2 linked regions of the Glaciimonas sp. PCH181 genome follow. The protein of the gene in region 2 interacts with the protein of the main gene of each other region in a pairwise test. Links are inferred from orthologs where the notes say so. Each region holds a gene or a part of one and is shown on either strand. Other genes may lie near its edges.

Region 1 (7,206 bases), 560 kb from region 2 along the record:
TAAAATAGATTTTCATCGGATCGGGTTTTTTCAATGTCGATAGTCGAAAATGCCAGATCAGCTATGGTCCAATGCGGGGCGCGTTGTTGTTCGTTGTGTGATTCGTCCTCGCGGGATGTTGTCATGATCAATCTCTCCAATGAAGTTAGCGATATTGATAGATATTGAAAGCGCAATGATTCTTGCAATGCTGCAAGTAGGACGAACAGTTTTGAATTTGGTTCATTCGACAATGTCAACATTACACCAACGCCGCAAGATGCGCATTTGGACAACGCATGCTAGGATGATTCTCGGACTCCGCTCACAACAAAATGAGGTAAAAATGTCACTAACTGAACAGCACACCGATGACGCGCCTGCAAGCGTTGCTTATCGCGGCTACACGATCGTGCCGCAACCTTCGCCGGGGCATGACGACCTTTGGCATGACGGTTACCAGATTTTCAAAGCGGGTGTAGAGGTTGGCAGCCGTACAAATACCGAAAGTGTCCATGCCAGCCGTGAGACGGCGATCGACAGTAGTCTGGATTTCGCCAGAATTGAAATTGATAATCTGGTTGCATTAACCGAGTAGTCAGCGCGGGCCGGAAGGTCTTGGCGTAATTTATGATCGGAGATGACCATGGTCGATAGCATTTTATGCGATACCTCAGCGTGTATGTCTGCTAAATATGTTGCGCATCGTGCGCCTACACCCGCGCCAGTGGAAGAGCCGCCAACACCCGGCCCGGGGCCTACGCCCGAACAAGACCCGGTTCCCGATCAGCATCCCGAGGATTGTTAGGGTTTAAATACCTTGCGCAAAGGCAATTTAGTTAGTCTGATGGGCCTGACCGAGTTTTTTCTCAAGACGGCTTTGCAGGCGTTCAAAACAAATGCTTAAGCACCAATACAGCGCTGCTGCGGCCAAATAGAGCGGTAGAGGGCGAAATGTCACCGCGATGACTTCTTTGGTTGCCAGCATCAGTTCTGTGACCGTGATGACCGATACCAGCGAGGTATCTTTAATCAGACTGATTAAAGTATTGCTCATGGACGGCACCGCGATCCGTATCGCTTGCGGCACGACGATGTAGCGCAGGGTTTGCCAATAGGTCAGGCCGATACTGTAGCTTGCGGCCCATTGCCCCTCATTGACGCCGCTAATCGCACCACGCAGACTTTCTGACAGGTAGGCGGCTGAGTTCAGACTAAGCGCCAGAATACCTGCGGTCAGCGGCGAAAAATTGACGCCAATACTCGGCAATCCGTAATAAATAACAAAAATTTGTACCAGCAACGGTGTACCGCGCATCATGCTGACGTAGATGGTAGCGGGCCATTGACAGATGCGCGAGGGCAGAATCCGTGCTACCGCCAGTGGAAAGCCCAGCAGCAAGCCGCCTAGCATTGACGACACCGCAAAGATAAGGGTGTAGCCAACGCCTTTCAGCAAGGTTGGCAGCGCCTGCTGTAGCAATTCCAGTAATTCCATAATGTCTCTGTTAAAAAATATCCCCGCACGGCGATTCGGGCGGGGATAGGTAGTACTGATGTGGCGGTCATTTTAAAACAGGTGGGAAGTTAATGTACTACTAATGCGTTATCCCACCGGCTGCCAAAACAATGTTACTTCGCGGTTGGCGGTTGGCTGACATCGATGCCAAACCATTTAATCGAGACTTTTTTGAAGCTGCCGTCTTTCAGTATGTCTTCAATTGCTTTGTCCAGCGCGGCCTGGAATTTAGGATTACCTTTTTGGAAAGGAATCCCAATTTTATCGATGGTGCCGATCGGTGCGCCTGCTTTTAATGGCAGCGTTGTATTTTTCAGCAAATAGCCGACTAGCAAGCTGTCGTTCAACGCCGCGTCAATGCGGCCGGTTGCAAGGTCAGACAAATACTCTGGCGAGCCAGGATATGTTTTGACATCAATTCCCGGAACTGCTTTGGCTTTTTGCTCAAAGTTGGTTCCCTGACCGAGTCCCAGTTTTTTACCCTTTAAGTCTTCCAGACTAGCAAAGTTGCGTTTTTCATCTTTACGAATGATCAACTGCGCGCTGGAGATAGTGTAAGGAATGGAGAAATCGAAGGCTTTTTTACGCTCATCGGTAATGCCGACCTGATTCAGAATGACGTCGTATTTGCCAGCGCCTAAGCCGGCTAGAATCCCGCTCCACTCAGTCGTGGTGAATTCGGTTTTAACGCCTAACTTTGCAGCGATCAAATTAGCGACATCGACTTCAAAACCAGTCAGTTGGCCAGTTTTAGGGTCTTTGAAGTTGAAGGGAGGATAGTTGCCTTCCATCGCCACTTTAAGGGTGCCACGCGTTTTTACCGTGTCGAGAAGATCGGCGGCAAAAGCGCTGACGGCGATGCTGGAAATCAGCACTGCTGCGGCGATTTTGGATAATGTCGCGTGTGTTAGAGAGGCCATTTTTTTCCTTCGGTCAGTAATTGTTTTAAATAAACGTTGCATACCCGTTGCATCGACTATCTTAACGCTCTGGTCGGTGACTGGAAAGGAAAGGTTGGAGTGTTGCTAGTTGTTTAAGTAGATAAGAAAGACATGGTTGTAATAAGCCCGGGAAAGTCGCCAAACTGAGGAAAAAATAAAGCGAAAAACAGGCAAAAGTGAGTTAAAACGAATTAACGGCGGTCATTGAAGCCACCTTATTTCTTCTTTTATGTCTTCTTCTGCGCCAGTTGCTGCGTCAGGACGGCAAACTGGCTATATAAAGCCGCAACCTCGGGATTCCATTCTTGAAGCGCCGCATGTTGGCGCGTCACAGTCGCCGTATCGCCGCGCGCGATTGGCCCGGTGAGCGCAGTTGCCGGGCCTAACCGGAACGCATTTGCGGCACTCTCGGTCAGTAATGGCGCGATCAGTTGAAGCGCAACATCTGCTGGTAGCCCCGCTTCTACATAGGCCTGGCGTGCAACGTCGATCAGCGTGACGAGATAGTTGGATGCGAATACTGCCGCAGCGTGATACACAACTTTGTTGTCGCGTTGGATGGCGACGCAGCGCGCGCCGATGGCGTCGAAGGCTTGTGTCAGAACGGCGAGGGCCGCAGGATCACCCTCACTGCCGCAATAAGTGCCAGCAAAGTCTGCGACGACTTGCTGCGGATCGGCAAAACTACGGATCGGATGGATGCTGGCAACGGCCGCACCTTGTTCGGCGGCTGCGCTTAGTGCCAGAGAAGACAAGGCGCCGCTGCAATGAAAGACGATGCTATTGGGGTTAAGTTTGCCGGTCGCGGCCAGCGCGGCGCAACATGCGGGAATGTGGTCATCGCTGGCGGCAATCAGATAAATATCCGTTGGGCGCAACGCGGCGAAAGAGGTGACTGCGCGGCCATCTCCAATGAATTCGCAGGCTTGCTGTGCGCTGCTGTCGGAGCGATTTAGTACATCGTATAACTGGAAAATCTGGCGCGCTTTCCATAGCCGCGCCAATGTTTTGCCGACTTTTCCGCAACCGATGATGGTAAGCGTAGGCAGGATGGCGGTAAGGCTTACATCCTGCCTAGACGCGCTGCTATCGTCATTGGGTGTGGCGATGGCATCAATCGCAGGGCAATCTTTGCCATCGTTGCCGTTATTCGCACTAATAACTAGCTTCCCAGCTGTTCCAGTGCTTCCTGTTGCTCTAGCCATTCCACCTCCAGTTGTGCCAGTTCCTTCGCGTAAAACGCTTGGTCGGTCAACAATGTTGTGAGTTCTTTCTTTTTATCCTTGTCATAGATTTCCGGATTAGCCAGATGTGTATCAACAGTGGCTTTTTGCGCAGTGCGCTTTGCCATTTGTTCATCGAGTCGCTTGATGCGTGACTCAATCGGCTTTTTCAGCGCTGCCAGTTTTTGGCGAGCGTCGGCATCCTGACGTTTTTGTTCCCGGCGGTCTGCGGTATCGACAGCTGTTGCCGCTGGTGCGACTGCGCTGGCAATTTTTACCGTTTGGGTCGCTTTCGGCAGTCCGGCATCTTTGCTATTGTTCTTGGCGGCAAGTTTTGTCTTGAATAGCCAATCTTTATAGTCATCAAGATCGCCGTCGAACGGTTCGACTTTGCCATCGGCCACAATAATGAATTGGTCGGTGGTGGCGCGCAACAAGTGACGATCATGCGATACCAGTACCAGCGTGCCTTCAAACTGCGCCAGCGCCATGGTCAGGGCTTCGCGCGTTTCCAGATCCAAATGGTTGGTCGGCTCATCCAGCAGCAGCAAGTTAGGACGTTGCCAGACGATCAGCGCTAACGCCAGACGCGCTTTTTCACCACCGGAGAACGGCGCGATGGAGCTAGTCACCATCGGGCCGTTAAAGTTGAAACTGCCGAGGAAATTGCGAAGTTCTTGCTCGCGCGTCGTCGGGGCAATTTTGCCTAGATGCCAGAGCGGCGACTCGTCATGACGCAGCATTTCAACTTGATGCTGGGCGAAATAACCGATAGACAGACCTTTACCAAACTGCGCATCGCCGCGCAGGGGTTTGAGCTCTTCGGCAATGGTTTTGATAAAGGTTGATTTACCCGCGCCGTTGACGCCCAGCAGACCAATCCGCTGACCGATTTGCAGAGAGAAATTAATGCCGGCGACGATGACCTTTTCGGTAACTTCGTGGCTGGTTTCGCTTTCAATGCGATAACCGGCGCTGACATCTTCCATGACTAGCAGTGGATTCGGCGCGCTCAGCGGTTCGCGGAATTCAAAAGAAAACTCGGCAGCCGCACGTAACGGAGCCAGTTCTTCCATCTTTGCCAGTGCTTTCATCCGGCTTTGGGCCTGACGTGCTTTGCTGGCCTGCGCTTTAAAGCGGCTAATAAAGGATTCCAGATGTGCCCGTTGACGGGTTTGTTTTTCTAGTGCTCCGGCAGCCAGAATCATTTGCGCAGCGCGTTGGCGTTCAAATGACGAGTAATTACCCGTATAACGTTTCAGCTTGCGCTCGTCGATATGTACGATGACATTGACGACGCCGTCCAGGAAGTCGCGATCATGCGAAATAATGATAAGGGTGCCGGTATAGCGCTTGAGCCAGTCTTCCAGCCAGATAATTGCGTCCAGATCCAAATGGTTGGTTGGCTCATCCAGCAGCAGCAAATCGGAAGGGCACATCAAAGCCTGGGCCAGATTCAAACGCATTCGCCAACCACCAGAAAAACTGGCGACGGGTTCTTGCATCTGGGCCATCGAGAAGCCAAGACCGGTAAGCAATTGCTCACCGCGTGAGCGCACGGTATAGGCGTCGGCATCGGCCAGTGCGCTGTATAACTCGCCAATTAGTGTGCCATTAGCGGCGCTTTCTGGTTCGCTTTCCAGAAAAGCTAATTCTTCTTCGAGACGGCGCAGTGTGACATCGCCATCAATTGCGTATTCCAGCGCTGGACGGTCGAGGGCAGGGGTTTCCTGCGCGACATAGGCCATGCGCCATTTAGTCGGGAAGTCGATTTCGCCTGCATCGGCGTGCAGTTCGCCGCGCAATAGTCCGAATAGACTGGATTTACCCGCGCCGTTAGCGCCGATCAGACCGATTTTGTCGCCAGGATTGAGCGTGATATCGACTTTGTCGAGCAGCGGCTTGATGCCGCGCATCATTGAAACTTGTTGAAAACGTATCATGAAATGTGTTTTGAAATGCGTTGGGGGAAGCAAAATTGCATGTTTTCTGCTGAAAACAGATTAAACCGTTATTACGGAAATGCCAGTCAATCGATGCATCAAACCGTGATCAGCGGTATTAAATCATCAGCAGAGTAGCCATTAGTCTGGGTATTTTCGGCCGACAAAGCAATTTCAGCGCTGGTTAATTGCACTTTTAGCGCAACTTCAGCGCAATGCCCTAAAAAAGAAAGCGCCTATGATAAGGCGCTTTCTATTAAATTGCCAAAATTAAGGCTGAATGGTGTTGTTATGGGAGTTGATCGGCAGTGAGTAAAAACACCATATCATCGCCAGCACTGGTCGATACCCAGGTCATTTCGAGATCCGGGAAGGCGGCTTCAGCAAAAGCGCGCTCGTTACCGATTTCGACAATCAAGACACCATTTTTGGTTAAACGCTGTTTAGCACCAGCCACGATTGTACGCACTAAGTCCATACCATCTTCGCCACCGGCCAAAGCAATTTGCGGTTCGGCCAGATATTCCTTAGGTAGTTTGTCCATCGATCCGGAATTAACATACGGTGGATTGGTGACGATCAGGTCATATTTCTTGTCGGGGACATTGGTGTACAGATCGGACTCAATCAACGTGATGCGATCTTGCAAGTCGTAGTCGTCAACGTTGCGACGCGCCACTGCCAGTGCATCGGCGGAGATATCGGCGGTGTCAACATGGGCATTGCCAAAAGCATCGGCCAACATAATCGGCAAGCACCCGGAACCTGTGCAAAGTTCCAGAATGTTGGCGACTTTGGCTGGGTTTTGTACCCATGGCGAGAAAAATTCTGGAATCAATTCGGCGATAAAAGAACGGGGCACGATCACCCGTTCATCGACATAAAACCGGTATTCTCCTAGCCAGGCTTCTTGCGTGATGTAAGCGGCAGGGACGCGTCCGACGCTGCGTCTTTCGATCACGTTTAGTACGGCAGAAACTTCATGCGGCAACAAGCGCGCATCAAAAAACGGTTCAATTTTATCCAGTGGCAGTTTTAAAGTGTGCAGGATCAGATAGGCAGCTTCGTCGAGCGCATTGCTGCTGCCGTGGCCAAAAAATAAGCCTTCGGTGTTAAAACGCGTAACGGCAAAGCGCAGTAAGTCGCGGATGGTATGGAAAGTGTTGTTCATGATGGGCTGCATGGGTGCAGTGAGTGTTGTTACAGGAATCGGGGCTTGCTGCTGACGATTGAGCGGCTTTGGAATTCGATCAATTGATCAACGCTGATGTTGCAGATCAATTGGTCGAATCGCATAAAAATACGCAAAAGTGCCAAATTATTTGCTAGTTGACTCAGATTGAGTCGTCAGCAAATTTTCTAGCGTGCGACGGTAAATGTTTTTCAGCGGGTCAATGAAACGTACTTCAATGTGCTCGTCGATTTTGTGAATACTGCCATTCGGCGGTCCAAATTCGATGACTTGCGGGCATATTTGCGCGATAAAGCGTCCGTCCGACGTGCCGCCGGTGGTCGATAATTCAGTGTCGATGCCGGTTTCTGTTTTGATTGCTGCTGCCAGCGCGGTGCTCAACGTGCCGCGTGGTGTCAAAAATGGCCTG
Region 2 (7,710 bases):
CATACCTGATCAACGACAGTATCCCGCCGGAAAAAGAACGTCTGCAAACGCCAGAGCAACGTGAAGAGCTGGATGGTCTTTACGAGTGTATTCTGTGTGCTTGCTGTTCGACCTCTTGTCCTTCGTTCTGGTGGAATCCAGACAAGTTCGTCGGTCCTGCCGGTTTGCTTCAGGCTTACCGTTTTATCGCCGATAGCCGCGATGAAGCAACTGGCCAGCGTCTGGATAACTTGGAAGATCCATATCGTCTGTTCCGTTGTCGTTCGATCATGAATTGCGTTGATGTTTGTCCTAAGGGCTTAAACCCGAACGCAGCGATCGGCAAAATCAAGGAATTGATGGTTCGTCGCGCGGTATAACTACTGCCATTAAGCGCCACCATTCGGTGGTTTGAATGGCAACGCTTAATGCAGTTTTCCAGCGGATGAGGCGAAGTGGTGTTTAGCTTCGACCGATCCGCCGGGATTACCTCCGACATTGTTTTGAATCGTTAGTTTTTATACTAGCTGCCTGTACTAAATGGAATAAAGTAAATCATGACCATTACCCATCAAGCTGATCCTGCAAAGCGCGCACGACTGCGCTGGCGCGCGCGACGCGGCCTATTGGAAAATGATTTAATACTGACCAGATTTCTGGATGCAAATGAGTCAACCATCACAGATGATGACGTCGACGCCTTTACCCGGCTGATGGAATTGACGGATATTGAACTGATGAATTTGTTGATGGGTCGTAACGAGCCAGAGGGTGAAGTGGATTTACCTCAGGTTCATGCTTTGCTAGCGCGATTACGCGTAGCCTGAATGGAAATTAAGCCGCCACTGGCGATTGGTCGGTGAGATGCATTAGCTTGCATGCGGATACATGGGACCTACGTACGTCTTTTAGTTTTTTTGATTCAAGCATCACCTGTTAAATGAAGGAAGAGCCATGACCAACGCTGATACCAAAGCCACGCTATCATTTTCCGACGGTAGTCCATCCATTGATTTTCCGATTTATAAAGGAACTGTTGGTCCTGAAGTAATCGATATTCGTAAGTTATACGGTGCGACCGGTAAATTCACTTACGACCCGGGCTTTATGTCGACAGCTGCATGTAATTCGTCGATTACGTATATCGATGGCGACAAGGGCGAACTACTTTATCGTGGTTATCCGATTGAGCAATTGGCTGTTAATTGCGATTTCCTCGAAACTTGCTACCTGCTGCTGAATGGCGAGTTGCCGACAGAAGCAGAAAAAGAAACTTTCGATGCGACCGTGACTGCCCACACCATGGTTCACGAGCAGATGCAGTTTTTCTTCCGTGGTTTCCGTCGTGACGCACATCCTATGGCTGTGTTGGTTGGTACAGTTGGCGCGTTGTCATCGTTTTACCATGACTCGTTAGATATTACTAACCCACGTCATCGGGAAGTTTCGGCGATTCGCTTGATTGCCAAATTGCCAACGCTTGTTGCAATGGCATATAAATACAACGTCGGTCAGCCATTCGTCTATCCGCGTAATAATTTGTCGTACAGCGCTAATTTCATGCACATGATGTTCTCTACGCCTTGCGAAGATTACAAAGTAAATGACGTATTGGTACGTGCCCTGGATCGTATTTTGATTTTGCATGCTGATCACGAACAAAATGCATCGACTTCAACTGTCCGCTTAGCCGGTTCAAGCGGCGCGAATCCGTTTGCTTGTATCGCTGCTGGTATTGCTTGTTTGTGGGGCCCTGCACACGGCGGCGCTAACGAAGCAGCACTCAACATGCTGAAAGAAATCGGAACTGTCGATAACATTCCTGAATTCGTCAAACAAGTTAAAGACAAGAACTCAACCGTCAAATTGATGGGCTTTGGTCACCGTGTCTACAAGAACTACGACCCTCGCGCAAAATTGATGCGTGAAACTTGTTACGAAGTGCTGGCTGAATTGGGTCTGGAAAACGATCCTTTGTTCAAGTTGGCAATGGCCTTGGAAAAAGTGGCACTGGAAGACGAATACTTTGTTTCTCGCAAACTTTATCCGAACGTCGACTTCTACTCAGGTATTGTTCAGTCTGCACTAGGTATTCCTGTCTCACTGTTCACTGGAATCTTTGCAATGGCGCGTACCGTAGGCTGGATTGCACAATGGAACGAAATGATTTCCGATCCAGAGCAAAAAATCGGTCGTCCGCGTCAGTTGTTTATCGGCTCGCCGACACGTGATGTTGTGCCACTGGCAGAACGTACGGACAGTAAGTAATAGCAGTAATAAAAAAGCGAATCTGATGATTCGCTTTTTTTGTATTCTTTAATATTACTTATGCTATCCTTACGCACCAACGAGTATTGATCGTTTGCGACGGATAGCTTAGAGGTTTTGTATTACGTCCATAATAGAAATGTGGCGGAGATGGCAAAGCCGATAAGTGTAAGCATACGATTGAATCAAATGGTGTTTTTTGAAAAGAATACAGTACTAGGCAGTTGTAATTTAATCCCTTCCCCACAACTTGATGTGCAATCCGCTAACCGGTCAGGCCGTGTCGCGGAAGGTTATGTTAACCCGCTAATCTCGCGAAACGCGAAGAAAGGTGAGCAAGATGATGCAGCAATATCGCTCCAATTCATATCTCTTCGGAGGTAATGCACCGTACATTGAAGATCTGTACGAGTCATACCTCGACAATCCAGGATCTGTTTCAGATAATTGGCGCGCGTATTTCGACGCCATGCAACATGTGCCCGCAGGTGATGGCACAGATAAGCCTGACGTAGCGCACGCTTCGGTCATCGCTTCGTTCGCAGAGCGCGCAAAACATGGCCCAATTCGTACGATTTCTGCTTCGGCTGACGCTGAAATGGGGCGTAAACGCGTAGCGGCCACGCAATTGATCGCTGCTTACCGCTATCTGGGCTCACGTTGGGCAAATTTAGATCCGCTGCAACGTCAGGAACGTCTGGCGCTTCCAGAGCTGGACCCAACTTTTTACGGTTTCACTGATGCGGACATGGACATTGTGTTCAACATCAGCAATACCTACTTCGGTACAGAAACTTCCACATTACGTGACTTGCTGAACTCACTGCGTGATACGTATTGCCGCTCGATCGGCGCAGAGTTCATGTATGTCAGTGATCCAACCGAAAAGCGCTGGATACAAGAACGTTTGGAGTCGACACGCTCGGCACCGACTTTCACAGCTGAAAAGAAAAAACACATTCTCGAGCGTCTGACAGCAGCAGAAGGTTTGGAACGTTACCTTCACACGCGCTATGTCGGACAAAAGCGTTTCTCCCTCGAAGGTGGAGAAAGCTTCATTGTTTCACTCGATGAAACAATCCAACGCGGCGGCGAAAAGGGTATTCAGGAAATCGTTATCGGTATGGCCCATCGCGGCCGTCTTAACGTTCTGGTCAATACACTAGGTAAAATGCCGCAAGAATTGTTTGCCGAATTTGAAGGCAAACACGGCGATGATTTACCAGCCGGCGATGTTAAATATCATCAAGGTTTTTCTTCAGACATCACAAGCCCAGGCGGACCTGTCCATCTGTCGCTAGCGTTCAATCCATCCCATCTCGAAATCGTCAACCCAGTGGTTGAAGGTTCTGTTAAGGCGCGTATGGAACGTCGCGGCGACAAAGACGGCGCGCAAGTCTTGCCAATACTAGTCCACGGCGATGCCGCTTTTGCTGGACAAGGCGTGGTCATGGAAACGCTCAATCTGGCGCAAACACGTGGTTATGGTACAGGCGGCACGGTCCATATCGTGATCAACAACCAGATCGGGTTCACCACATCAGATCCACGCGATTCCCGTTCGACTTTGTATTGCTCCGACGTCGTCAAGATGATCGAAGCTCCTGTATTGCACGTTAATGCAGACGATCCTGAAGCTGTCGTATTTGCAACCCAGATCGCACTTGATTATCGGGTTGAGTTCAAGAAAGATATCGTTGTAGATATTATTTGCTTCCGCAAACTTGGTCACAATGAACAAGATACGCCAGCATTGACGCAACCGCTGATGTACAAAAAGATTGCACAGCATCCAGGTACGCGTAAGGTCTATGCAGACAAACTGACTGCGCAAGGCACGATCGCAGCGGATGAAGGCGATGCGATGGTCAAGGCCTATCGCGATGCGATGGACGCTGGTAAGCACACTGTTGATCCAGTTATTACCAACTTCAAAAGCAAATATGCAGTTGACTGGCTGCCGTTCCTGAATCGTAAATGGACTGATGCTGCTGACACCGCAGTACCATTGACCGAATTGAAACGTCTGGCTACGCGTATCACTAGCGTGCCGGAAAACTTCAAGGTGCATGCACTGGTCGAAAAAGTACTAAACGATCGCGCCACTATGGGTCGTGGCGAGCTTAACCTCGATTGGGGTATGGGCGAGCATTTGGCTTACGCATCGTTAGTTTCTTCCGGCTATACCATTCGCTTAACCGGTCAAGATGCTGGTCGCGGCACGTTTGTGCATCGTCATGCAGTGTTACATGATCAAAATCGTGAGCGTTGGGATGCAGGCAGCTATATCCCGTTGCAAAATGTATCCGATCAACAAGCACCGTTTAACGTCATTGACTCCGTTTTGTCAGAAGAAGCGGTACTCGGCTTTGAGTACGGTTACTCGACAGCAGAACCGAATACATTGACGATCTGGGAAGCGCAATTTGGTGACTTCGCCAACGGCGCGCAAGTCGTTATTGATCAATTCATAAGCTCCGGCGAAGTGAAATGGGGTCGTGCATCAGGCTTGGTCATGATGCTGCCGCATGGTTACGAAGGACAAGGACCAGAACATTCTTCAGCGCGTCTGGAGCGTTTCCTGCAACTTTGTGCCGACAACAACATGCAGGTCGTGCAACCAACTACTGCTGCGCAGATTTTCCATTTGCTGCGCCGTCAAATGATTCGCTTGTTCCGCAAGCCGCTTGTCATCATGACGCCGAAGTCGCTGCTGCGTAACAAAGATGCTGGTTCGCCATTGTCAGATTTTGCTAAAGGCTCTTTCCAGACTGTTATCGGTGAAGTTGATGACAAGATCGATGCTAAGAAGGTCAAGCGCGTTATCGCTTGCTCCGGCAAGATTTACTATGATTTGGTGAATGCACGTAAAGAACGCGGTCAAAGCGATGTGGCGATTATTCGTCTCGAGCAGTTGTATCCGTTCCCACACAAGGCATTTGCTGCTGAACTGAAGCAGTTCCCGAATTTCAGTGAATTGGTATGGGCGCAGGACGAGCCGCAAAATCAGGGCGCCTGGCTACAGATTCAGCACAATATTTTTGAAAATCTGGATGATGGTCAAAAGCTTGCTTATGCAGGCCGTCCAGCCAGCGCATCGCCTGCCGTGGGTTACTACGACAAGCATTACGCGCAACTAAAAACATTGTTAGACACTGCCTTTTCGAAGCTCAAAGGCTTTGTTCTTACCAAATAACTGAATACTGAACAAGGGCGTGCCACATTCAAATCATGGCACGCCTGCACCAACCCCAATACGGAGAATTTCATGGCACTTATAGAAGTTAAAGTCCCCCAATTATCAGAGTCCGTCGCAGAAGCGACATTGTTGCAGTGGCATAAAAAAGTTGGCGATCCAGTTGCGCGCGACGAGAACCTGATTGATATCGAAACAGATAAAGTTGTGCTTGAATTACCTGCGCCAAATGATGGCATAGTGGTACAAATTGTTGAAGCGGATGGCGCAACAGTCGTCGCTGGTCAGATCATCGCGATCATCGATACTGATGCTTCTGCAAAAGTCAGCCCAATGGAAGTGTCTGCAATACCTGTGCCGCAACCTGGTCATGCGACAACTCCTGTAGCAGCACCGGAATTGGTAAGTAATACTGCAGCCGGTATCGCTATGCCAGCAGCAGCTAAATTGTTGTCCGAGAATAATTTGAGCGCGACGCAAATCGCCGGCAGCGGTAAAGACGGTCGTGTTACTAAAGGTGATGTTCTAACTACCTTAGCAGCTAAACCTGCGGCACCAGCTGCAGCAGCACCTGTTGCTGCCAAGCCTGCATTGCAACAAGTTGCTGCTCCAAATAAAGCAAAACAAGAAGAGCGCCCGGAAGAACGCGTGCCGATGAGCCGTTTGCGCGCACGTATCGCTGAGCGTTTGATCCAATCGCAATCAACTAATGCAATCTTGACGACATTCAATGAAGTCAACATGCAACCGGTAATCGATCTGCGTACAAAGTACAAAGATAAATTTGAGAAAGAACACGGCGTTAAGCTTGGTTTCATGTCTTTCTTCGTGAAAGCCGCTGTTGCTGCCTTGAAGAAATATCCGATTGTGAATGCTTCTGTTGATGGTAATGACATTCTGTATCACGGTTATTTCGATATCGGTATTGCTGTCGGTTCGCCGCGTGGTCTGGTCGTTCCAGTGTTGCGTGACGTCGATCAAATGTCGATCGCTGAAATCGAAAAGAAAATCGGTGAATTTGGCGCCAAAGCACGTGACGGCAAGTTGACGATGGAAGATTTGACCGGCGGTACTTTCTCGATTTCTAACGGCGGAACGTTTGGTTCGATGCTGTCGACACCAATTATCAATCCACCGCAGTCAGCTATCTTGGGTGTGCATGCAACCAAAGACCGCGCAGTCGTTGAAAATGGTCAAATCGTGATTCGTCCAATGAACTATCTGGCGATGTCTTACGATCACCGTATCATTGACGGCCGTGAAGCTGTGTTGGCGTTGGTTGCCATGAAGGATGCGCTGGAAGATCCTGCACGCCTGCTATTGGACTTGTAATGTAGAAAATGCGCCGGATGCTAACAACTGCACTCCTTAATGGATGCGTGAAAGTGTCGGGCGCATTGCTTTACGTAAAACTTATTGTGCATGGCCGGTTAGATTGAATGTAATCGCGACTACATCCCGGAAGTTAGCCAAATAAGTAAGCAATAAGCAATCAAGTAAATACCGAATTTACCGGATGTAATGCGTGATGCTGCGAATTGAGCGGCGCCGCAAATAAACGAAGGAAAACTATGAGTAAGCAATTTGATGTCATCGTGATCGGTGGCGGTCCTGGTGGCTATATCGCGGCAATACGTGCTGCGCAGCTTGGTTTCAATACTGCCTGTATTGATGAGTGGAAAAATGCGAACGATGGCCCAGCGCCTGGCGGAACTTGCACCAATGTTGGTTGTATTCCATCCAAGGCACTTCTGCAATCGTCGGAGCATTTCGAGCATGCAGGCCATGCTTTCGCTGACCACGGTATCGATATCAAGGGGCTGAGCTTAAATCTGCCACAGATGTTGGCGCGGAAAAGTACGGTTATCAAGCAAAATAACGACGGTATCCTGTATTTACTGAAAAAGAATAAAGTCACGTTTTTCCATGGCCGCGGTTCTTTCGTCAAGGGCGACGCAGCAGGGTACGAGATCAAGGTTGCTGGTAAAACTGAAGAGTCCATCACCGGTAAGCACATTATTCTGGCAACTGGTTCCAACGCCCGTGAATTGCCCGGTGCGGCTTTCGATGAAAAGTTGATCTTGTCGAATACGGGTGCGCTGGCAATCGACACTGTACCAAAGACACTGGGCGTTATCGGTGCTGGCGTCATTGGCCTCGAAATGGGCAGCGTCTGGCGTCGTCTTGGTGCTGAAGTAACTGTGCTCGAAGCACTGCCAGCGTTTCTTGGCGCAGTAGATGACCAAATTGCTAAAGAAGCGGCTAAG

What was found.
Region 1: the proteins of C7W93_RS03340 (region 2) and C7W93_RS05940 interact in binary tests that used the Escherichia coli proteins (3 or more experiments, as listed by UniProt). The link is inferred for Glaciimonas sp. PCH181 from one-to-one orthologs.

Annotation. Positions count from the first base shown.
Region 1 is NZ_PYFP01000001.1:1,317,885-1,325,090, reverse strand. Bases 3,091-5,978 are described here. They hold C7W93_RS05940 (ATP-binding cassette domain-containing protein), read right to left. Parts: upstream 5,579-5,978; coding sequence 3,602-5,578; downstream 3,091-3,601. Other genes in these bases: prmB (50S ribosomal protein L3 N(5)-glutamine methyltransferase), read right to left, coding at 5,895-5,978; C7W93_RS05945 (Rossmann-like and DUF2520 domain-containing protein), read right to left, coding at 3,091-3,644. Also shown: C7W93_RS05965 (ferritin-like domain-containing protein), read right to left, coding at 1-125; C7W93_RS24415 (hypothetical protein), read left to right, coding at 326-577; C7W93_RS24585 (hypothetical protein), read left to right, coding at 626-787; C7W93_RS05955 (amino acid ABC transporter permease), read right to left, coding at 815-1,477; C7W93_RS05950 (cystine ABC transporter substrate-binding protein), read right to left, coding at 1,612-2,418; more of C7W93_RS05945, read right to left, coding at 2,667-3,090; more of prmB, read right to left, coding at 5,979-6,776; dapE (succinyl-diaminopimelate desuccinylase), read right to left, coding at 6,924-7,206. UniProt on the Escherichia coli protein: Genetic data indicate it may be involved in ribosome assembly or function.
Region 2 is NZ_PYFP01000001.1:752,721-760,430, forward strand. Bases 2,252-5,643 are described here. They hold C7W93_RS03340 (2-oxoglutarate dehydrogenase E1 component), read left to right. Parts: upstream 2,252-2,587; coding sequence 2,588-5,443; downstream 5,444-5,643. Other genes in these bases: odhB (2-oxoglutarate dehydrogenase complex dihydrolipoyllysine-residue succinyltransferase), read left to right, coding at 5,516-5,643. Outside these bases: C7W93_RS03325 (succinate dehydrogenase iron-sulfur subunit), read left to right, coding at 1-359; C7W93_RS03330 (succinate dehydrogenase assembly factor 2), read left to right, coding at 537-806; gltA (citrate synthase), read left to right, coding at 934-2,247; more of odhB, read left to right, coding at 5,644-6,775; lpdA (dihydrolipoyl dehydrogenase), read left to right, coding at 7,015-7,710. UniProt on the Escherichia coli protein: E1 component of the 2-oxoglutarate dehydrogenase (OGDH) complex which catalyzes the decarboxylation of 2-oxoglutarate, the first step in the conversion of 2-oxoglutarate to succinyl-CoA and CO(2).